Regions from separate parts of the Micromonospora sp. S-DT3-3-22 genome, predicted to be linked through region 3. Evidence: riboswitches for the same ligand, from Rfam matches in the RefSeq annotation. Region 3 holds a riboswitch; each other region holds the start of a gene.
What was found. Region 3 has a riboswitch for cyclic di-AMP ahead of H1A17_RS09290 (C39 family peptidase). Riboswitches for the same ligand answer to the same signal wherever they lie in the genome.

Region 1 (7,585 bases), on a different contig from region 3:
CCACCACGCCGCCACCCACCACGCCTCCGCCTACGACGCCTCCGCCCACCACGCCGCCGCCGACGACTCCGCCGCCCACCGGCGGGTGCGCGGCGACGTACAAGGTGACCGGGTCGTGGCCGGGTGGCTTCCAGGGTGAGGTGACGGTCCGCAACGCCGGCACCAGCGCGATCGCCGGCTGGACGGTGAACTGGACGTTCGGCAACGGTCAGACGGTCAACTCGCTCTGGGGCGGCACCTTCACCCAGACCGGGGCGAACGTCTCGGTCCGGGACGCCGGGTGGAACGGTGCGCTCGGCGCCGGCGCGAGCACCAGCATCGGCTTCACCGCCAACGTGACCGGCACCAACGCCGTCCCGACGGTGACCTGCACCAGCCGCTGACAACTATCCGACACCCGCCGGCTCCCCCGATCGGGGAGCCGGCGGCACGTCCGGCCTGTGGGTGATCGACTCAGTGGGGGCGAAGTTGCGGCATCAACCACGGATCCTTACCGCAACATCGCCCCAACGGAGTGGATCAAGAGACGGCGAAGGCCCCGGTCGACGCTGAGGAGCGCGACCGGGGCCTGTGCGTGCCGTGGGACGGTCAGTCGTCCAGCCCGACGGGGGAGTTCGGCCGGTCCACGTCGACGAACTCGATGTCGTCGACGGCCCGGTCACCCCCGCTGCCGGCGGCCCGCGCGGCGGTGCCGGCGGCCCAGCCGATCGCCGCGCCGACCAGCGCCGCGCCGATCAGCAGGGTCCAGGGCAGGGCCGGACGCCGGCCGGCGAGCGCGTCGAAGGCGAGCGTCGCCCGACGGCGGGCCTCGTCGGCGGTCGAGCCGACCAGGTCGCCGGCGTCGGACAGCCCCGAGTCCCGGACCGACCGGGCGGCGTCCCGGACGCTGTCACCGGCGGAGTCCACCGCCGAGAGCAGGTGGTGCCAGGCCTGGTCGGCGATCCGCTCGGGCTTGCTGCGGCGCTCCAGAAGGTTGCTGCCGATCATCGTGTTACCTCCTCGAATGCCGAAGTCTGCGGCCACTTCGGACGTCGTCTCTGTGCCGCGGGACGGTCCTCGCGCCGACCGGTCGCCCGGCCGGTATCCGAGCAGTGCCCCGCCCGGCCGGGTCGCAAACCCGGTGCGCCGGGGAGACCGCCACCGCTCAGCGGACCACGACCACGGACGTGGCGCGGGCGAAATCGTCCCCGTCGTCGTCATCGTCGTCGTCCCCGCCGCCGAAGCCGCAGGCCAGTACGAGAGCGAGTAGCGCGCCGACCCCGGCCAGGCCGAGCAGTCTCTTGAGCATCGATCCGTCTCCTCGATCGTGGTGACCCATCTCTCGCCCACGGTAGGCACCTGTCACAACCTGCACCGGGGGAGTCGGCGGGCCGCGCCGGGGCTCGCCCGGCCCACCGCATCCGGGTACCGATGGACCGGGGCCGCTACTCTGGGACGGTTGGAACGGTCGAGCTGAGCCGTTCGTCGGAGAGAACAGGACCAGCAACGGTGTGGAGAGGGACGGTCCGGTCCGTCCGGATCCGCGAATTGCTCATCCCGAGGGGTGGCGACCGAGGCCATCGGAGGAATACTCTCGGTCGCGGCCCGCGTACTGATGAGGCGCCCGGGGACGGGCGAGTGGAGGTGCTCGCGTGAGCCTGTCGATCGTGAAGTCGGTCCTGCCGGCCGGTGTCATCGAGATCGCCCCCCGTGGTGAGATCGACGTCGACACCGCCTACGAGGTACGTGAGGCGATCGCCGAGGTGCTGGCCAAGGGCCGGCCCGCGCGGATCGAGCTGAACATGCGACTCGTCACCTTCATCGACTCCGTCGGGATCAGCGCCATGGTCGCCGGCTTCCAGACCGCCGAGGTCAGCGGCGTCAAACTCATCGTCACCGAACCGAGCCGGTTCGTGCACCGGCAGCTCTGGGTGACCGGCCTGCTCGGTCTCTTCGGTGCCCCGGAGCCGTACTTCGCCGGTGCCGCCACCCCGGAGGTGCTGCCCGGCGCCTGACCGGGTCACCGTCGGCTTCCGTGCCGTCCGGCCAGGGACGTTGCCAGTCCGTCCCCGGTGCGGCACGATCGTGCGACCGACGACGGTCAGGAGGCCCGGTGGTCCGGCGGGAGAGCTTCAGCTACACGGTGCAGGCGCGCTGCTCACCGGCGGACGCGATGGCGCTGCTGAGCGACCTGTCCCGGCAGGAGGAGCTGCATCCGCTGATCGTCCGGGTGCGCCGGCTGCCCGCCCGGCCGGGTGCCCTGGCCAGCTACGCGATCACCGACCGGCTGGAGCTGGGGCCGCTGCGGTTCCCCGTCACCTACCAGGCCGACGTCCTGCTGGCCGGCGACGACGAGATCGTGACGGTGGCCCGCCAGCAGCCCGGCACCACCGTACGCAACCACACCCGGCTGCGGATGGAGGGTGACCTGCTGCGGATCGACGTGGAGATCACCCTCGCCGCACCGGCGCCGCTGTTCGGCTACGCCTTCCGGCAGGCCCGCGCCGCCCACCTGGGGCTGGCCAGCCGCCTCGGCGCGGTCCTGGACGGCCGGGCCGGCGACCCGCCCGCCGCCGGCTGACCACCACCGGGACCCGCCTGACGCTCGCGTCGGTGGCCCGCCCGGGTCTGACGGGCCACCGGGCGGGCTCAGATCATCGACAGGTGCACGTGGTTGGTGTGGTCGCTGGACGGGTCCCCGTTGCCCCCGCTGTACGCCTTCCACCCGCTGCTCGGCAGCCAGATCCGCTTGAACCAGATCACGTAGAGCACGCCGAGCCGGTCGGCGTTGCGGATGAAGTACGCGGCGAGGTTGTTGCCGTACGTCCGGTCGCCGCCACTGGCCACCCCGCCGAAGCCGTTCTTCTGGGCGGCGAAGTCGCACGCCCGGCCCTTGGGGTGTTCCCCGGAACCGCTGGGCCGGTAGCAGGAGACGTACCTGGTGAATCCGGCCGCCTTGGCCTGGTTCAGGGCGTTGAGCGTACGCGGGGTGATGCAGCCGTTGGCCGGCGTCGGGTCGTTGACGCTGCACGACTCGGACGGCCAGGAGCCGTCGGAGTTGCGGGGTGCCCCCTTGGCGTTGCTGGTGGAGGTGCCGTCCGAGCTGCCGGAGTCGCGGGAGGTGGGGGCCGGCTTGTCGGCGGCGGCCACCGCCAACGCCCGTTCGGCCTGCTCCTTGCGCTTGCCCATGGTGGCGACCTGCTTGCGCTGTTCGGTGATCTCCCGGCTGACCGCGGCCCGGGTCCGGGTGGCCTGGTCCCGGGTCTCGATCATCGTGCGCAGTTCCTGGTCCTCCCGGGTGGCGACCGTCTCCAGCGCTGCCGCGCGGTCCAGGAAGCCGCTCGGGGTGTTGCTGTTGAGCAGGGCGGACATCGGTCCGAGCCGGCCGGTGCGGTAGGCCGCGCCGGCGATCTCGCCGACCTTGGCGGTCTGCGTGACCAACTGCGACTCGATGGTCTTGAGCTGCCCGTCGAGTTCCTGCTGGCGCTTGGTGGAACGCTCCAGGGCGGCCTTGGCCTCCAGCCAGCCCTTGCTGGCCGCGTCGAGCTGGTCGCGCAGCGCCGGGGTGCCGCCCTCGTCGTCGTCGCCGGGGGCGGCGAGCCGGGTGGTGGGCGCGGCGACGGCCGGGGTGAACGGTGCGGCCGACACGCCCAGGGCCAGCGCCGTGACGACCGCGGCCAGCAGCCGCGTGGTGGTGCGTACGTGCATGCGGATGTCCTTCCGTCAGCCGCCGACCGGGTTAGCTGACGGGTTCGGGACGGAAGATCCCTACCGCTGACGCGGATGCACCCCAGGAACGTGGTTCCCCGGTTCGCCCGGGCGGGCGATTAGGCGGCGGCCTCCGCCTGGCGGAGGCCGGGGCCGAGCCTACCGGTACGCGTGTGACACCTGCCTACCTCGTGACTGAGGGTACGAGAGTGAATACCCTTAAAAGGTGCAAACGGCGCAAATTCCCATGATCTCTGTGCGGGAGTACCCGCAGTGGCTGACCGTCCGGGCCGGGGTGGGGGTCACCAGTGGGCGGGGCCGCAGGCACCGGGGGTCGCCCCGGGCTCGACCTGGAGGGTGGCGTGCTCGATGTGGAAGTCCTCCCGCAGGGCGCCCCGGGCAGCCGCCAGCACCGTGCCGACCTCGGCGTCACCGGCCAGGGTGAGGTGGGCCGAGGCGACGTCCATGCCCGAGGTGAGCGTCCAGACGTGCAGGTCGTGCACCTCGGCGACACCGGGCACGGCGGTCAGCCGGTCGTGCACGGCGGTCACCGGCAGGTGCTCCGGGGCGGCCTGCACCAGGATGCGTACCGCCGCCCGGCCGAGCCGCCAGGTGCGGGGCAGGATGAACACGCCGATCGCCACGGCGACCAGCGGGTCGGCCCACCACCAGCCGGTGCCGGCGATCAGCAGCGCCGCCACGATCACGCCGATCGAGCCGAGCAGGTCGCCCAGCACCTCCAGGTACGCCCCGCGCAGGTTGATGCTCTCCTGGGCGCCCTCCCGCAGCAGGCCGAACGCGACGATGTTGGCGAGCAGGCCGAGCACCGCCACCACCAGCATCGGGCCGGCCAGCACCTCGGGTGGCTCGCCGAACCGGCGGACCGCCTCGATCAGCACGTAGACCGCGACCCCGCTGAGCAGGACGGCGTTGGCCAGGGCGGCGAGCACCTCCAGCCGGTAGAGGCCGAAGGTGCGCTGCGGGTCCCGTGCGGCCCGCCGGGTGGCGGTGATCGCGGCCAGGGCCATCCCGATGCCGAGCACGTCGGTGAACATGTGCCCGGCGTCGGAGAGCAGGGCCAGTGAACCGGTGCCGAAGGCGGCGACCGCCTCGACCACCATGAGTACGGTGAGCAGCCCGAACGCCGCCCAGAGCCGACCCCGGTGCCGGTGCGCGGCGTTGCTCACCGTCGCGCTGTGGTCATGACCTGCGCCCACGTCCACACCTTCCGTCGCCGCTGCGGACCGGATCCAATCTATGCTCACATCGCTATGTATGCAAGTGACGGTCGGACGTTCGGCCAGGTAGGCCGGGTGCCGGTCGGTCAGCCGGTCGGTTCGACGGTGGTGAGGCGCTGGGTCGCCCGGGACAACGCCACGTAGAGCGTCCGTACCCCGGAGCCCGGATCGGCCCGGATCTCGCCGGGGCAGACCAGCACCACCCCGTCGTACTCCATGCCCTTGGCCTGGAGGCTGGTCACCACCTGGAGCCGGGCCCCGCCCCGGCCGCCCAACCAGCCGGCGACCTCGTCCCGGCGGGGCACCGGCGTGATCACGCCGACCGTCCCCGCCACCTCGGCCAGCAACGCGTCCACCGCGTCGGCCGTCGCGCGGGCCAGCTCCGCCGCCGGCACGTGCAACGCCACCGGGTCCACCCCGGTCGAGCGCACCGCGCTCGGCAACTCCAGGTCCGGATAGAGCCGGCGGATCTCCGCCGCCGCCACCGCGAAGATCTCGGCCGAGTTGCGGTAGTTGGTGGACAGCGTGAACCGGTGCCGCCGCCGCCGGCCCAGCGCCTGGTCCCGGGCCCGGTCCAGCTCCGCCTGGTCACCCGTCCAGGCGGTCTGCGCCGGATCACCCACCACCGTCCAGGAGGCCAGCCGACCGCGCCGGCCGATCATCCGCCACTGCATCGGCGAGACGTCCTGCGACTCGTCGACCACCACGTGCGCGTAGTCCCGGTAGTCCTCGGGCCGCTCCCGCGCCGCCGCCCGCGCGGCACGCTGCCGTTCCCCGAAGGTGCTCAGCTCCCGGACCCCGCCGGCGAGCTGGAACGGGTCCCGGCGGGCCTTCTTCGGGCGGACCGGCTGCCCCAGCAGCGCGTCCAGCTCGTCGAGCAGGGCGATGTCGGCCACCGTCAGCCCCTCGGTGTCCAGCGACCGGTACGCCCCGACCAGCAACCCGATCTCCGCCCGGGACAGGACGCCGGCCGCGTACCGGTGCAGCCGCTCCGGCCGGGCCAGCCAGCCCAGCACGTGCCGGGGATGCAGCCGGGGCCACCACGCCTTGAGGAACTCCCGGAACTCCGGCCGCTCGATGATCTCGTCCTCGAAGACGGGCTGCTCGGGCAGGCCGGGGACGGCCAACCGTCGGGCCTGCGCGTACAGCGCGGCGAGCACCCCGTCGAAGCCGACCCGACGGACCTCGTTGCGGCGGGCCCCCCGGTGCAACGCGCGGTCCCGGACGCCGTCCAGCTCGCGCCGCTCCAGACGCAGCAACGCACCCCGGTAGAGCAGCCGCAACTCCGTCGGGCCGTCCGGCACCGCGTCCCGGGCCGCCCGCTCCAGCACCCGACGCATCCGCAGCGACCCCTTCACCGCCGCCACCTCGGGCCCGTCCGTGCGGGTCGCCGACATGCCGGGGAAGAGCGAACCCAGCGAGTGCAGGGTGGCGGTCTCCTCACCCAGCGACGGCAGCACCGAGGCGATGTACTCCACGAAGACCGCCGACGGGCCCACCACCAGGATGCCGCCGCCGGCGTACCGGCTGCGGTCGGCATAGAGCAGGTACGCCGCCCGGTGCAGGGCCACCGCCGTCTTCCCGGTGCCCGGCCCGCCGGAGACGATCGTGACCCCCGAACCGGGGGAGCGGATCGCCTCGTCCTGCTCCCGCTGGATGGTCGCGATGATGTCCCGCATCCCCCGGCCGGTCGCCCGGGACAGGGTCGCCAGCAGCGCCCCGTCGCCCACCACCGGCATGTCCGGCGGGGCGGCCTCCGGGTCGAGCAGGTCGTCCTCGATCCGGGTGACCTTCTCGTCCGAGGAGCTGATCGTGCGCCGCCGCACCACCCCCAGCGGCTCCGCCGGGGTGGCCCGGTAGAAGGCGGCGGCGGCCGGGGCCCGCCAGTCGACCACCAGCGTCTCGGCGTCCTCGCCCCGTACCCCGAGCCGGCCCACGTGCAGCACCTGCCGGTCGCGCAGGTCGAGCCGGCCGAAGACCAGCCCCTCGTGCTCGGCGTCGAGCAGGTGCCGGCGCTGGGCGGCGTGGAAGACCATCGCATCCCGCTCGACCAGCGCGCCGAAGTTGCCGACCCGGGCCAGCCGGTAGCCGTCCCGCTCGGCGCGGGCGGCCGAGCGGCGCAGTTCGGCGAGCCGGGCGTACACCCGGTCGAGATGCCGTTGTTCGGCGGCGATCTCCTGCTCCAGGGTGCTCTGGTCGGTCAACGTACCGCTCCTGTGCGACGGCGACGCCGGGCGCGGGTGCACGCCAGGCGGAATGAGGGTACGGGCAGCCGCCGACCCCACGGCGGGCCGATACCCGTACCGCGACCTCCACCACCTCCGCGCGACCTGCCCGGGGCAGTGGTCGCACGCCCCCACGCACGGGTCGACCCGTCGGGACGCGGCGGCGCGTCGGCTCAGCGCGTCGTCCGCCCGGCGGACGCCGGGTGGCCCGGGATGCCGGCGGGTGCCCGGTCGCCCGGGGTGTCGACCGGGCGGCGGGGACCGGGCGGCGGACCCGCCGGGGCGGCGGACAGCACCCGGTCGAGCACCCCGGCGAGGGCGGCGTTCACCTCGTCCGGGCGCTCCATCATCAGCATGTGCCCGGCCCCGGGGCAGACCGTCAGCTCGGTGGCCGGCAACGCCGCCGCGATCGACTCGGCGCACGGCGGCGGGGTC
Region 2 (7,585 bases), on a different contig from region 3:
CGCCGCCAGTTCGCCGGGCAGCTCCCGGCCCAGGTCGCGCAGTAGCGCCGGACCGCCGACGGCGTAGCCCGTGCCGTCGATCCCGGCGCGGACGCCCCGGCCGGGCAGCGCGCGGAACCCGGTGGCCGTACGAGGTCCGCCCCGGTCGGCGGCGGCGGTCACGATCGCGCGGGCCAGCGGGTGTTCGCTGGCGGCCTCCACGCCGGCCGCGAGCCGCAGCACGTCGTCCCCGTCGGTGCCGTCGGCGGCGGCCACCCCGACCAGCACGTGCTCGCCCCGGGTGAGGGTGCCGGTCTTGTCGAAGAGCACGGCGTCGACGGTCCGCATCCGCTCCAGCGCCAACCGGTCGCGTACCAGCACCCCGGAGCGGGCCGCGAGGGCGGTGGAGAGCGCGACCACCAGCGGGATCGCCAGGCCCAGGGCGTGCGGGCAGGCGATCACCAGCACGGTGACGCCCCGCACCACCGCCTGGTCCGGCTCGCCGAGCGCGGTCCAGACCAGCGCGGTCACCACGGCGGTGCCGGTGGCGACGTAGAACAGCCAGCCGGCGAAGCGGTCGGCGAGCGCCTGCGCCCGCCCGCCGGACCGCTGCGCCTGGGCGACCAGGCGGCGGATGCCGGCCAGTGTGGTCGCCTCACCGACCGCCTCGATGCGCACCCGGACGGGTTGGTCGGTGGCGACGGTGCCGGCCACCACCCGGTCGCCGGTCGACCGGGGCACCGGCCGGGACTCGCCGGTGACCATCGACTCGTCCAGTTCGGCGACGCCGGCCACGATCCGTCCGTCGGCGGGCACCCGACCGCCGGGGCGGACCAGCACCACGTCGCCCTCGCGCAGCCCGGTCACCGGCACCCGTTCGACGACGTCGTCCGCGCCGACCCGTTCGGCGTCGTCGGGGAGCAGCGCGGCCAGCGCGTCGAGCGCCCCCCGGGCCTGGCCGATCGCCTTCGTCTCCTGCCAGTGACCGAGCAGCATGATGGTCACCAGCGCCGCCAGCTCCCACCAGAAGTCCAGGTCGAAGACACCGAAGAAGGTCAGGACCGAGGCGGCGTACGCGACGCTGATCGCCATCGCGACCAGCAGCATCATGCCCGGCGTGCGGGCGCGGGCCTCCCGGACGGCCCCGGTCAGGAACGGCCGGCCGCCCCACCAGAAGACCACCGAGCCGAGCACCGGCCCGACCAGGGACCGGCCGGGGAACTCCAGCGGGTGGCCGGCCCAGGCCAGCACCATCCGGTCGGTCGCCACCACCGGCAGGGTCAGCGCCAGGCAGACCAGGAACCGATGCCGGAACGTCGCCGGGTCGTGGTCGGCGTGACCGGGTGGCCCCGGGTGGCCGGGGTGCGGGCTGGCCGCCGGGGCCGGCCGGTGCTGGTCCATGACCTCCACCCTCCCCCCTCGACCTACCGTGGGCAGGGCGAACCGGGCGGGAGGGCCGGGGTGGTGGCTACCATCGTCCGACGATGACCCGCCGTCCGTGGATGAACCGGTTGGCCGGCTGACACGTATCCCGTCCCGGATCGTTGGGAGAACTCGCACACATGGGCGCCGACCACACCCGTCCCGCTCCGTCCACCCCGCCGCGGGTGCGGCGGCTCCTCGTCATGACGGTGGTGCCGCTCATCGTGGTCACGGTGATCGCCACGCTGGTGCTCTGGCCCGGCGAGACCCCGAAGATCGACCAGGGCGACCAGGTGCCCCGCCACCACGGCACGGTGACCCGGGTGGTGACCGAGCCGTGCCCGCCCGCCCCGCAGACCCCCGACGGCCCCTCCGGGGTGGCCGACGGGCCGTGCGGGACGGTGACGGTCGCCGTCGAGCAGGGGCCGGACGCGGGCCGTGAGGTGCAGACGCCGGTGCCGTCCGGGCCGGGGGCGCCGACGGTGGCGGTCGGCGACGAGGTGGTGCTCGTCGCGTTGGCCGACCCGAGCGATCCGTCGGTGAGCAGCTACCACATCGCCGAGCACCAGCGGGGCATGCCGCTGCTCTGGCTGGTCGCCCTGTTCGCGGCGGCGATCGTGGCGTTCGGCCGGTTGCGCGGGCTGGCCGCCCTGGCCGGCCTCGGGGCCAGCTTCGCCATCCTGCTGACCTTCGTGGTGCCGGGCATCTCCGCCGGGGGCGCGCCGCTGCCGATCGCGGTCACCGGCGCCGCGCTGATCATGTTCGTGGTGCTGTACCTGACCCACGGGATCACCGCGCAGACCTCGGTGGCGGTGCTGGGCACGCTGGGCAGCCTGGTGCTGACCGGCGTCCTGGGCACGCTGGCCACCGCCGCCACCCACCTGACCGGGTACGGCAGCGAGGAGGCCACCACGCTGTCGATGTACCAACGCGACGTGGACCTGCACGGCCTGCTGCTGGCCGGGATCATCATCGGGTCGCTCGGGGTCCTGGACGACGTCACGGTCACCCAGTCGGCCACCGTCACCGAACTGGCGCACGCCAACCCGGGGCTGTCCCGGTTGCAGCTCTACCGGGCGGCCACCCGGGTCGGCCGGGCGCACATCGCGTCCACGGTCAACACGATCGTGCTGGCGTACGCGGGCGCGTCGCTGCCGCTGCTGCTCCTGCTCACCGCCGACAGCCGCCCGGTGGGCCAGATCCTCACCAGCGAGTTCCTGGCCCAGGAGATCGTCCGCAGCGCGGTGGCGACCCTCGGGCTGGTGGCGGCGGTGCCGCTGACCACGGGGTTGGCCGCGCTGGTGGTGACCGCCGGGCGGGGGCCGGCCGACGCCGGTACGGTCGGACCGCCGCCCACCCCACGTCCCGCCCCCGACCGTGCCGAGGCGCTGGAGGCGTTGAGCGCGCCCCGGCACGGTGAACCGTCCACCCCGGCCCCCGCACGGTGGCCAGACCCGGAAAGGAGCACGGACGCCGCATGGTGACACTGCGCTGCGTGACCGGAGGCGAGGTCGCGGCTGTCGGCCGCGTCACTGATTACCCCTCGCTATCGGGAAAATACGCATTTGGTCGGGTTGCGGGCGTAGATCCCCGGTACGACTCTCGGGTAACCTCGCTGCCGGTCACCGCCGAAGGCGCCCACCGGCGCCAGCGGTGCCACCGCCCAATCGCCGTACGGCGAGCCGGGGAACCGAGCACCCGGGGTGAATCCGCGCCAGCGGTAGGGGCCACTTCCGTCCCGAACCCGTCAGCTAACCCGGTCGGCGGTCGACGGAAGGGAAAACTGTGACGGCACCCCTACGCCGCTGGCTGACGCCGGCAGTGGCCGTACTCGCCGCCCTGGCGATCGTCGCCGGACCGGCCGCCGCCCCCGCGACGGCCGCGCCCAACGCGCCCACCCCCTCGGGGCACGAGGAGGACGACGAGCCGAAGCTCCTCACCGACGTCATCGAGGCCACCAACCGGGAGTACTCGGCGGCGAAGAACCGGCTGGAGAAGTCCAAGAAGCGTCAGCTCCAGCTCGCCATCGAGGTGGAGAAGGCGGAGCAGGAACTGGCCGCGCTGGCCCCCCAGGTCACCGAGATCGCCGCCCAGTCGTACCGGACGGGTCGGGTCGGCGCGGTCGCCGCGCTGCTGGAGAGCGACGCGCCGGACGCCTTCGTCCGCCGGGCCGCCGCCCTGGACGAGCTGAACATGGTCAACGCCGGCAAGCTGGCCGAGGTCAACGAGGCCAAGAGCCGGGCCGAGAACGCCAAGCTCGCCCTCGACGCCGAGGTACGCGAGCAGCAGAAGCAGACCAACCTGATGGCCAAGAAGAAGACCGAGGCCGACAAGGCGCTGGCCCTCGTCGGCGGCCGGGGCTTCACCGGTGGCCTGGTCGACGCGACGTCCCCGGTGGCCCGGATCGCCCCCGGCCAGACCGCCAACGGCGAGTGGCGCGGCGAGTCGTGCAGCGAGAACGACCCGACCACGTCCGGCTGCGTCACGCCGCGCACGCTGCACATGTACAAGGAGGTCAAGCGGGCCGGCTTCAACCGGTTCGTCGGCTGCTACCGCCCCGGTGGGCCGTGGGAGCACCCCAAGGGCAAGGCGTGCGACTGGTCGTTGCAGAAGAGCGGGTTCAGCCCGTGGCACAACAACGACACCCGGATGTACGGCAACAACCTCGCCGCGTTCCTGATCCGCAACTCGGACCGGCTGGGCATCTACTACGTGATCTGGAACCGGCAGATCTGGTTCCCGGCCAACGGCTGGAGTTCGTACTCGGGGCCGTCCAACCACACCGACCACGTGCACGTGTCTCTGCTGTAGCGGGGTGATCAGCCTCATCGGGGCCGATGATGCGGTGTCCGGCGTCCCGGATCCGCATCATCGACCCCAGTGGGGTCAGCGAGCGACGACGAAGGCCGCCCGGCTGGACCGGGCGGCCTTCGTCGTGCGTGGGGCGGCTCAGCCGGGGACGGCCGCCGGCTCGCCCGCCGGGGCGGGGTCGACGCCCGTCGGCGCGGCGGGCCCGGGCACCGCGACGGCGGACGCCTGGGCGGTGGGTTCCTCGGCCGGGGCCACCTGGTGGACCTCACCGGCGGCGAGCCGGTAGGACATGCCGACCACCGCGCACCGGCCGGCCGCCACCTCGGCGGCGATCACCGGGGAGTTGCCGAGCAGCACCTCGACGGTCTGCGCGATGTGGATGTCGACGATCCCGTCGATGTCGTGCACCCCCTGCTGTGCCGCGCGACGCAGGCTCGGCCCGACGGCGGCGACGACCGAGTAGAGGTGCCCCGGGGGCTGGGTGCCGGTACGGGCCGTGTCCCGGGCCGCCTGCACGGCACCGCAGGAGTCGTGCCCGAGGACCACCACCAGCGGGGTGCCGAGCACCGTCACCGCGTACTCGACGCTGCCGAGCACCTCGGGCCCGGCGGTGTGCCCGGCGGTCCGGACCACGAAGAGGTCACCGAGACCCCGGTCAAAGATGATCTCGGCGGCGAGCCGGGAGTCGGAGCAGCCGACGATGACGGCGAAGGGATGCTGGCCGTCGGCGACGGCGGTGCGGTGCCCGGCGTCCTGGTTGGGATGGCGGGGTGCCCCGGCGACGAAACGCCGGTTGCCGGCCTGCAACTCGGCCAGCGCCTGGGTCGGAGTGATCGGGGCCATTGCCTCACCTCGGTCCGGAATCGCACCTGGTCACGCCGGCCGGCGGCGACGACGGCCGTGTCCCCACGGTCACACGCAGCTAAAGGTACGTCAAGATTTCGTGATACACGTTTCAGGCATCGGTCGGCGCGGTGTCGACGGCGTGTCGAACCCGGGCGCGCACCGGCTCGGCGGGCGACCCACCGGGCCCGATCCCACCGACCGGGCGCGACCGTCGGGGCGGCCGACGACGGGTCTCCCAGGAACGGGCCATACGATGACCATCATGGCGACAGGCGGCACCGGGAGCACCCGGAACTGGACGTTCCTCACCAACCACGGTCACGTGCTGCTCGCCATCGCCCGCAACCCCACCGCCCGGCTCCGGGACGTCGCCGACGAGGTCGGGGTGACCGAACGGGCCGCCCAGGCGATCGTCGCCGACCTGGAAGCCGGCGGCTACCTGCGGCGGACCCGGGTCGGCCGGCGCAACGAGTACACGCTCAACCCGAGCGGTCACTTCCGGCACCCCGCCGAGGCCGACCGCCAGGTCGGCGACCTGCTCGCCCTCTTCACCCCCGACCCGGCCGAGCCCGACGCCTGAGCCGCCGGCCCGGCAGGTACGCCGACGGCCCGCCCCGGTGGAGACGGGCCGTCGCGGGGTGGGTGTTCAGCAGAAGCTGCCGGCTCCGCCACCACCGTCCTGCCGGGTGGTCCGGAAGTCGCACAGGTCGTAGCCGTTGGCGGTGAGCGCCGCCTTCGCCGCCGCCGTCTGCGCCCCGGTCAGCGCCGGCTCCCGGGAGAGGACGAAACCGCTGCTGCGGTCCGGGTCGCCGACGACCGCCCACCGGTAGTCGGGGTCGAGCCCGATCACCACGTAGTTCGGCCCGCCCAGGTAGATCCACCTACCGCCGAGCTTGAGGAAGGACACGGTCAACGCCGAGTCGGCCGGCGGGTTCTCGCTACGGGCCCGCCCGGTGACCGCGCTGGTGGTGCCGATGATGGTGCGGCAGGTGTTGCGGACCCCGATGGTGCCGTCGGGCTGGACGTCGTACCGCGCCGTGACGTTCTTGTAGCACTGGATCTCGAAGATCGCCGGGATGGCGGCGACCTGGTACCAGTCGCCCGCGTAACGCTCGACGTCGACGTCGGCCACCGGGGTGAGCGGTCCGGTGTCGACGGCGGTCGGCGCGGCCTGCGCGGGTACGGCGGTGGCCAGCACCGCCGCGATGGCGACCGCGACGGCCGCAACGACCTGACGGCGTACTCCCATGGTGTCTCCTCCGGTCTGTCGGTCCGGCGCGGCGGGGGCGTCGCGCCGTCGGCGGAATTGCCCGGACCCACCGGCCGGAAACTGTCGGCATTCTCATCGCCATCGATGCATCCAGGCGCAGGTCAGCGGCCGTATCCCTGGTGGGAGCGGTCCGTCCACACGGCACACCGTGGCCCGACTCACTCGTCCGGTCGGGCCACCGCCGCTGCGCGGACGGCCGGTCGGGGATAGGTTGGACGGGTGATCCGCGCAGCCTCCACCCCGCCCGTCTGGGTGTCGAGGCTGCGCGACCTGACCCGGCTGGCGGTCACCGCGCTGGTGCTCGCCGTCGGCCTCGGCGGGTTCCTCGCCGTCACCGGCGGCCCGGCCGCCGCTGCCGCCCGACCGTCCGTGGTGACCTCGCGGGTGGCGACGCTGCCCGCCGACGCCCGGCCGGCCGGCGACCGGGCCGACACCCGGCCCGGCGACGAGCGGCCCGACGACGGGTCCCTCCGGCCCCAGCCGCCGACGCCCGCCGACGGTGCCGCCGCCCGGCCCGTCGCGCCGGCCGCCGGGGCGACGCCGGACCCGGCCCGGGACGCCACCGGCCGGCGCGGCCCGCCCCGGAGCTGAGCCGCGCGGCACCTGCGCCGCCCGTCCGGCCACGACCGGCCCACCGCCGGCCGCGAACCGATCCCGGTCGGTCCGGCGGCGATCCGGACAGATCCGATCCGGTCCCTCCGTCGCAGGACGTGTCGCGCACCGCCCCCGCCCGCTGCCGGGCCACCGTCCGTCCACATCGTTGTCCACCGTGAGGTGTTGGTGATGCAGACCGTCTTCTCCGCCGTCCTGCCCGATGTCCCCGCCGCCGCCGCGATCTGGCTGATCCTGCTCGCCCTCGCCGCCGTCGCCGTCGCGGCCCTGGTGGTCCGGCCCGGCCGGCTCCGGCTGGCGGTGGCCGGCCGGTTCCGCGACGCCGCCCTGCCCGACGACCCGGAACGGGCCGAGCAGGACCGGGAGCACACCCGGTACGCCGAGGAGGTCGCCGTGGCGGCCGACCGGGCCGGCACCACGGCGAGCCGGCTGCGGGCCGGGTGGCTCGCCACCCAGGAGGAGGTCGAGTCGGCCTGGACGGCGCTGGAGGCGGCGGAGGCGCACCTGCGCCGGCTCGCCGCCGCTGCGGTCATGCCCCTGCCGCACACCGGCCAGACCCCCGCCGAGTACGCCGACCGGGAACGCTGGCTGCACCGGGCCGCCGAGGAGGCGCACCGGAGGGGTGAGCTGTCGGACGCCCAACTC
Region 3 (7,585 bases):
CGGCGTCGACGCCGGCTGACCCGACCCCCGGAGACGTACGACATGCGTGGTGACCTGGTCAGGAAACTGATCGCACGGTGCCTGACCACCGGCCTGGCCGTGGTCGCCTTCCTGGTGGTGGCGCTCACCGGCGCGACCGGCTGGGGGCTGGCCCTGGCGGTGGCCGCGCTGGCCGCCGCCGGCTACGAACGCCGGGTCCGCCCCGACGCCGACATCGTCGCCGAGACGGTGCTGCTGGCCGCCGGTATCCTGGTCGGCTACGGCCGCCGCCTCGACGACGGGTTCGACCCGGTGCTGGCGTTGACCGCGCTGGTGCTGCTGGGCCTGGTGCTGCTGGTGGGGCCGCTGCGGGACGCCGGCAACCTGGAGATCCGGGCGGCGAACCTGCCGGTACGGGCGTGGACCCCGCTGGTCGCCGCCCGCCTCGGCGGCGTCCTGCTGGGGCTGCTCGCGGTGGTGGCGGTGGCCGCCGCGTTCGCCCTGCCCGCCGTGGTCGCGCTGGCCGTCGTGCTGGTGGTGGCGGCCGGCTGCGGCGCGGTCGGCCTGGACCTGGCCCGGCGGCGGTTCCGGCCGTCGGGCGGGGGCGGACCGGTGACCCGGGCGCTGCGCGCCCACCAGCCGGAGTTCCTGCTCTACTTCTCCGCCCCGCCCGGCTCGGAGTACCAGGTCACCATGTGGCTGCCCTACCTGGAGCGGCTCGGCCGGCCGTTCCTGGTGCTGCTGCGGGAGCCGGAGTTCCTGCCCACGATCGCCGCCGCGACGAGCGCCCCGGTGGTCTACTGCCCCACCCTGAAGGCGATGGACGAGGCGCTGGTGCCCAGCCTGCGGGTGGCGTTCTACGTCAACCACGGGGCGAAGAACAGCCACTGCATCCGGTTCACCCAGCTCACCCACGTGCAGCTGCACCACGGCGACAGCGACAAGGCCCCCAGCGCCAACCCGGTCTCGGCCATCTTCGACAAGATCTTCGTGGCCGGTCCGGCAGCGATCGAACGGTACGCGCGGGCCGGCGTGGAGATCCCCGCCGAGAAGTTCGTCGTGGTCGGCCGCCCGCAGGTCGAGGCCATCGAGGTACGCCGGGAGGCCCGCCCGTCGGCCGCCCCGACCGTGCTCTACACCCCCACCTGGACCGGCCACCACGCCGACGCCAACTACTGCTCGCTGCCGGTGGCCGAGCCGCTGCTGCGCCGGCTGCTCGACCGGGGTGCCACGGTGATCCTGCGGGCCCACCCGTACACCGGGCAGAACCCGGCCTCGGCCCGGCAGTTGGCCCGGCTCACCGAGCTGCTCGCCGCCGACCGGACCCGTACCGGCCGGCAGCACCTGTGGGGTGCGGCGGCCAGCCGGGAGCTGAGCCTGACCGAGTGCGTCAACCGCTCCGACGCGCTGGTCTCCGACGTCTCCGGGGTCATCTCCGACTACCTCTACTCGGGCAAGCCGTACGCGGTGACCGACCTGGGCGTCGACGGCGACGAGTTCCTGGACCGGTTCCCGCTGGCCCGCTCCGGTTACGTGCTGCGCCGGGACATGGCCAACCTCGACGAGGTGCTGACCGGTCTGCTGGACACCGATCCGCTGGCGGCGGCCCGGTGGGACACCCGCCGCCGCTACCTGGGCGACTTCCCCGCCGACGCGTACGCCGACGGTTTCCTCGACGCCGCCCGCCGGGAGCTGGAGCCGGCCTGGACCCCGCCGACGCCCCGGGGCGCGACGGTCTTCTCCCCCCGGGCCTGACCCGGCGGCGGTCGATGCGGTGGGGCCGATGTTGCGGTATCCGACTCCGCTGTATCGGGCCCCATGACGCGCGCCGCCCCGGCCACCCGTGATCGGGGCGGCCGGGGCGGGTGGGGTGGGTCGGTCAGGCGGAGTAGCCCCGGGTGGCGATCCAGTTCGCCAGGGTGGTCACGCTGACCCAGTAGGCCGGCAGGGACGGGTCGGCCGAGTCGGCGATCCGCACGGTACGGCCGTTGTCCCGGTAGCCCACGGCGGCGACGTAGTGGCCGCCGGGGAAGGAGTGCCAGCCGCCGTCGAGGTCGGTGGCGTCCCCGGCCACGTTCGCGACCACGGCCCGCTGGTCGGTGACCGCCGCGACCACGTCGGCCCGCAGCCGCTCGACCTGCGCGTCGCTCGGGGTACCGGCGAACATCCGGGTCCGGTACGGGTCGCCCTTGACCACGGCGTTGAGCACCCGGGTGGTGTCCTCGGCCGAGTTGGTGCCCATCTCGGTGGTGCCCAACGCGGCGGCGAGGTCGTCCTGGCCGCGCTCGATGCCGGCCGCGCTGAGCGCGTTGCGCACCGCCGCCGGGCCGCAGTAGTAGTAGGTGATCTGGGCCTGGTAGTCGTAGCGCAGGACCTTCGACGACGGCGGCTTCGGGGCCGCCTTGCGGGTCAGGTCCGGGTCGGCGGTGGCCCGGGCCTTGGCCCGGGTGACGCGCGGCGACGGGGTGGGGCTCGCCGACGGGCTGGTCGAGGGAGTGGCCGACGGGCTGGCCGGCGCGGGGGTGGCCACCCGGGCCTGGGCGCGGCTGGCGACGTCGTCGAGGCGGGGGGCGGTCTCGGTCACGGCGGTGGCGCGCTGCTGTTCGGTCGGGGCGTCGTCGACCCCGGCGGCCAGGGCGGTGCCGCCGGCGGCCAGGACGAGGACCGCCGCCGAGCCGACGACCATCCGGTACGGGCGCTGGGCGCCCAGTCGGCGGAGCTGTCGCTTCATGTGGTGTTTCACGGGGTGTTCCTCCACGGGGCGAGGCGGCCGGGCACGCCGGACCGGCACGCGGCGGGTACGCCACGCGCGGATCGGGTGTTCAGCCGCTCGTTCGGCAGGGACCGCCCGACGGGAGCCGGACGGATCGGCGGTCGCCCGAACGGGGTCGGGCGGCGGGGTGGACGGCCGGTCAGCGCGTCAGGCGCGACGCTCCGGCGGCACCCCGGCACCGAGGTGGAGGGATTACCGAGGGGGTGGGGTCATGCTGCACGAGGATGGAACTCCTTCCGCTGCCGCCGACCGGGTTAGCTGACGGATTCGGGCGGGAAGATCGCCCTACCCCGGGCCGTGGCCCGGAGATTCACCCCAGGTGGTGCACATGGGTCCCCGGTTCGTGACTCGCACGATTGAGCGGGTCGGCGCGGCGTCGCCTCCTGCGATCGGAAACCGCACCGGACCGCAGCGACACTACTGGTCGCCCTTCCCTCCCGCCAAGCCCTGTGACCTGCGCAAACATCGTCGGGCTGACTTCTTTCCGGGGCACTCGGGCAGCGAGGGCCAGCCCCGGGGACGAAGCTTCGTCGGACCCCGGCGGGGCGACAACCGGACGACCCGACCACAACCTCCGATGATCATCGGGGTCGATGTGACCGCCTGTGACCGACTGTCCGATTCCCCCGTGCCGTGACGCCCCCCACACCGGGCTGAATAACAATTCGACCCCCGGCCCGCGCGGCCCTGGGCCCGGGGCAGGACCACCGCCCGCAACGGGGTCGAAGTCGCGGGGTCAACGCGAGGCGGACACCGCCACTTACGCGTCATTGTGTCGATCATCCCGGGCCGGGGCAGGCCCAGCGGGATCCGAGCCTCGTGAGGCCCGGGAGCGGCGGTCCCGGGGTGGTCAGCCGACCCGGGCCGGGTGCCAGCGGGTGGCCGGGGTCGGGCGGGTCGCCGCCGACGTCGCGGTACGGGGCAGCGGCACCCGGCCCGGCCGCACCCGCTGCGTCGCCGCGTACGCCTCGGCGGCCAGGGACCGGGCGGCCTCGGCGGCCAGCTCGGCGTCCCGCCACGCGACGCGTTCCCGCCAGGCCGCCGCCCGGTACGCCGCACGCCGGTCCTCCCGGATTGCGCGGGCGAGCATCACCTCGTGCTCGACGGGGTGCCGGCGCGGGTCCCAGCCGTCGCGGTGCGCGAAGACGTCCCGCAGCCGTTCCACCGACAGCTCGCCCCGCCAGTGCGCCGCCACCGCCTCCTGGTGCAGCCACCGCTCCCGGCCCGCGTACTCGGCCGGCGTCCGGGGGGTACGCGGGCTGGGCAGCGCCCCCGCGCCGGTGAACCGCCGGGCCGCCGTCTCCGCCTCGTCGTACTCCTGCCAGGCCCGGTCGAGGGTGTCCTGGGCGGCCAGCCAGGCGGCCCGGTGACGGCGGGCGGTCTGGGCGGCCCCGGCGGCGGCGACGGCCACCTCTTCGGCGTAGCGGCGCAGGTCGGCGACCGGGGGTGGGGCGTCCGGCGGCGGCACGACGGCGGTCACGTCGGTCGCCTGGTCCCGCTCGGGGCGGGCGACCAGGACGGCGAGGCCGGTCAGCGCGAGGACGAGCAGCAGGGACCAGATCGCGGTGGCGGTCGGCACCCCGGTCAGGAACTGGGAGAGCACGGTGTTCACGGGTCGGCACCTCGCGGGCGGAATGTGGCGGGTCGGGGCCGTACCGGGGCGGGACCGTTGTGGGCAGCGTCCGGCCGGTACGGGGACGAGATCGTGGCTGTGGTGGTGGGGCGGGTGGCCCCGCAGGGTTCAGCCCGCCGGGGGCGCCCGGGGCCCGACGGCGGCGGGCACCCGACCGCCCGGTGTCACCAGGGTGGCGGCCGGCAGCTCCCGTGCCGCACCGGCCGGCGCGACGGACATCCCGGCGTCGACCCGGTCGGTTGCCACCACGTCGACCCGCCCGGTCCCCCGGTCGTCGGCGCGGATGCCGTCGCCCAGGCCGAACGGGGTGTCGAGGGCCACGGCGGCGGGGAGGGAGTGCGACGCGTCGGTCGACAGTGCGGTCGGGGCCGGGTCGAACAGCAGGGGGCCGGACAGCGCCGGGCCGGCGGCGGCGAACGCGAGTGCGACGGCGAGGCCGGCGAACAGCCGGGACATCCCGCGCGCGACCCACCACAGGGGACTGGTGAGCGCGACCGGGAACACGGGACCACGCTACCGCCGGGCCGACCGGCCCGCAGCACCGCCGGGCGTGTCGCCGCGCCGGTCGCGTATGGCAACCGGTCACACCCGGGCGGGTGACGGACCCCGGCCCGGCATCCACTATGGAGGGAACACCGCCACCGCCCGCGCCACACCCGGCACCGCCGCCGAGCCCGGCAGGGAGGGGCAGGGCGGCAGCGAGCAGGGCGGGACGCGCAAGGCGCAGAGCCGGACGCGCAGGGAACAGAGCCGGACGCGCAGGGAACAGGGCCGGACGCGCAGGGAACAGAGCCGGGCCGGCCGGGTCAGTGCGGGTCGCGCGGTCCCGCGTACTCGACGGGGCGGTCGTCGCGCGGCCCGCCGTCGGCCCCCCTCGGCCCCGGCACGACGGCCGGCCCGCCGGCACCCGGAGCACCGGCACCCGGAGCACCGGCGGCGGCAGCAGGAGCAGCGGGGGTGGCCGGGGTGGTGCGGCGGCGGGGGGCGAGGCGGCGCATCATCGGGGTCTCCACGAAGCGGTGCAGCGCGGCGGCCAGCGCCAGGTTCACCACCAGGAAACCGAGCACGGCCAGCGGCCCCAACCAGCCCGGCAACCCCACACCCCAGTGCCCGGTGAGCCGCAGCACCGTCATCATCACCAGCACGTGCACCAGGTAGAAGGCGAACGACACCTCACCGAGCCAGATCAGCGTGCGGTGCCGCCACGGCGACCGGCGACCCTGCACGTCCGCGCGGGCCGCCGCCGGAATGACCAGGATGTACGCCACCGACAGCAGCGCCGCCCACAGCTCGGCCGGGATCCAGTGCGCCACCACCCAGACGACCACGAACAGCACGCTGGCCAGGGACAGCCCGGGGCCCCGCCAGTGACCACGGCGCAGCAGTTCGGCGGCGGCGACACCCAGCCAGAACTCGGTGGAGCGGACCAGAGGGAAGACCTGGGTGAACCACCAGTTGCTGCCCTCGGGCAGCAGTTGCTGGCCGGGCCAGAGCGCCAGGATGACCAGCGGCACCGCCACCACCACGGCCCAGAGCAGGCCGGAATGGGCCCGCCGGATCGCCGGCAGCGCCAGCGGCAGGCAGAGGTAGAAGAACAGCTCGCAGGAGAGCGACCAGCTCACGTTGTTGATGCTGTAGAAGTAACCGGGAGTGGGGTCCCACGCCTGGACGAGGAAGAGGTTCTCCAGCGCGGCGCGGGGCACCACCGGGTCGGCGAACCACCACATCACCAGCAGCGCCGCCGCCCAGGTCAGCACGTGGTTGGGATAGATCTTGGCGAGCCGGCGACGCCAGAAGTCCCGCCGCCGGTCGCCGTCGCGGGCCGACCAGACCAGCACGAAGCCGCTGAGGATGAAGAAGAACTGCACCCCGGACAGGCCCAGGGTGAACAGCCAGTCGACCACCGCCTTGGCGTCGGGCTGGGTGACGATCCGCATGGTGCCGACGTGGTAGCCGAAGACCAGCATGGCGGCGATCCAGCGCAGCCCGGTCAGCGACGGCAGGCGGTTCAGCGCCGGGGACGCGGTGGTGGGCACGCTGGTCACCCGGGGCACCCTACCGGCACGCCCCGTTCCCGGCGACGGGCCGGGGTGGTGCGGATGTGCGGAAGGTGTACGAAATCCCTCCACTGCCCTAACATCGCGGGACCTGTCGGTGTCGTCGTATCCGTGGGCCAGGTCGGCGGCCCCGCGGAGGCGCCCGGCGAACGAGGAACGGAGCGAAGTGGTGCACCAGCGGATCCTGATGCGGGCGAAGAAGGACCCGTTCGACGTACGCGGACCGGAGGAGGCGTACGAGGGGAACTGGATCGGGGAGAACAACGGCAACCTGGTCTTCAGTCACGCCGCGCACAAGCTGCTGCGCACCTCCACCGCGCGGATCACGTCGACCGAGTTCAAGGTCGACCTGCGCGACGCCGACCGGATCAACGAGCAGTACGACGTGTACGTCATCCCGCTGGCCAACGCGTTCCGGCGCAGCTACGCCCACCGCATCGAGCTGATGACGAAGCTGGTCGAGCGGCTGCGCATCCCGGTGGTGGTGTTCGGGGTCGGCGTGCAGACCGACATCCACGGCGACCGGGAGTACCTGCGTCCGATCGACGACGTGGTCAGCCGGTTCGTCCGGGCGGCGCTGGAGCGGGGACCGAGCATCGGCGTACGCGGGGAGATCACCGCGCAGTACCTGAACACGCTCGGCTTCTCCGCCGTCGACGTGATCGGCTGCCCGTCGATGTTCCTGCACGGCGACCAGTTCCGGGTGGAGAAGTCCGCGCCGGCCCTGACCACCGACGCCCGGGTGGCGCTGACCGTCTCCCCGTACGTCAAGTCGATGGCGAAGATCATCGCCTCGCACCAGGCCCGCTACCCCAACCTGCGCTACCTCCCGCAGGACCTCAAGACGCTGGGCACCCTGCTCTACGGTGACGCGCCGCAGGACCGGGGCAAGACCAGCGCCATCCCGGTCCACACCTCGCACCCGCTGTTCACGCAGGACAAGGTGCGGATGTTCCTCGACCCGTGGACCTGGATGGACTACCTCTCCGGTTTCGACTTCGCGTTCGGCACCCGCATCCACGGCACCATCACCGCGCTGGTCGCCGGCACCCCCGGCTACCTGTTCGCGCACGACTCGCGCACCCTGGAGCTGGCCCGCTACTTCGACATCCCGCACCGGCTGATGCCGGACGTGCCGGCCGA

Region 1: another riboswitch for cyclic di-AMP. It lies ahead of H1A17_RS13050 (hypothetical protein); the one in region 3 lies ahead of H1A17_RS09290 (C39 family peptidase).
Region 2: another riboswitch for cyclic di-AMP. It lies ahead of H1A17_RS30525 (hypothetical protein); the one in region 3 lies ahead of H1A17_RS09290 (C39 family peptidase).

What each region holds. Positions count from the first base shown of each region.
Region 1 is NZ_JACGMO010000035.1:42,592-50,176, reverse strand. It holds gene H1A17_RS13075 (cellulose-binding domain-containing protein) at 1-383, shown strand, start outside; gene H1A17_RS13070 (hypothetical protein) at 589-987, opposite strand; gene H1A17_RS13065 (hypothetical protein) at 1,145-1,288, opposite strand; gene H1A17_RS13060 (STAS domain-containing protein) at 1,632-1,994, shown strand; gene H1A17_RS13055 (SRPBCC family protein) at 2,093-2,560, shown strand; gene H1A17_RS13050 (hypothetical protein) at 2,629-3,687, opposite strand; cyclic di-AMP (ydaO/yuaA leader) riboswitch at 3,692-3,823, opposite strand; gene H1A17_RS13045 (cation diffusion facilitator family transporter) at 3,990-4,904, opposite strand; gene H1A17_RS13040 (AAA family ATPase) at 5,012-7,129, opposite strand; partial or broken gene H1A17_RS13035 (alpha/beta fold hydrolase) at 7,420-7,585, opposite strand, start outside.
Region 2 is NZ_JACGMO010000159.1:233-7,817, reverse strand. It holds gene H1A17_RS30535 (heavy metal translocating P-type ATPase) at 1-1,380, opposite strand, end outside; gene H1A17_RS30530 (YibE/F family protein) at 1,542-2,885, shown strand; cyclic di-AMP (ydaO/yuaA leader) riboswitch at 3,052-3,183, shown strand; gene H1A17_RS30525 (hypothetical protein) at 3,187-4,212, shown strand; gene H1A17_RS30520 (carbonic anhydrase) at 4,351-5,055, opposite strand; gene H1A17_RS30515 (helix-turn-helix transcriptional regulator) at 5,312-5,638, shown strand; gene H1A17_RS30510 (lipocalin family protein) at 5,705-6,307, opposite strand; gene H1A17_RS30505 (hypothetical protein) at 6,548-6,919, shown strand; partial or broken gene H1A17_RS30500 (hypothetical protein) at 7,112-7,585, shown strand, end outside.
Region 3 is NZ_JACGMO010000022.1:54,455-62,039, forward strand. It holds gene H1A17_RS09280 (bifunctional cytidylyltransferase/SDR family oxidoreductase) at 1-19, shown strand, start outside; gene H1A17_RS09285 (CDP-glycerol glycerophosphotransferase family protein) at 43-1,734, shown strand; gene H1A17_RS09290 (C39 family peptidase) at 1,859-2,710, opposite strand; cyclic di-AMP (ydaO/yuaA leader) riboswitch at 2,981-3,125, opposite strand; gene H1A17_RS09295 (hypothetical protein) at 3,603-4,364, opposite strand; gene H1A17_RS09300 (hypothetical protein) at 4,494-4,889, opposite strand; gene H1A17_RS09305 (acyltransferase) at 5,192-6,430, opposite strand; gene H1A17_RS09310 (polysaccharide pyruvyl transferase family protein) at 6,612-7,585, shown strand, end outside.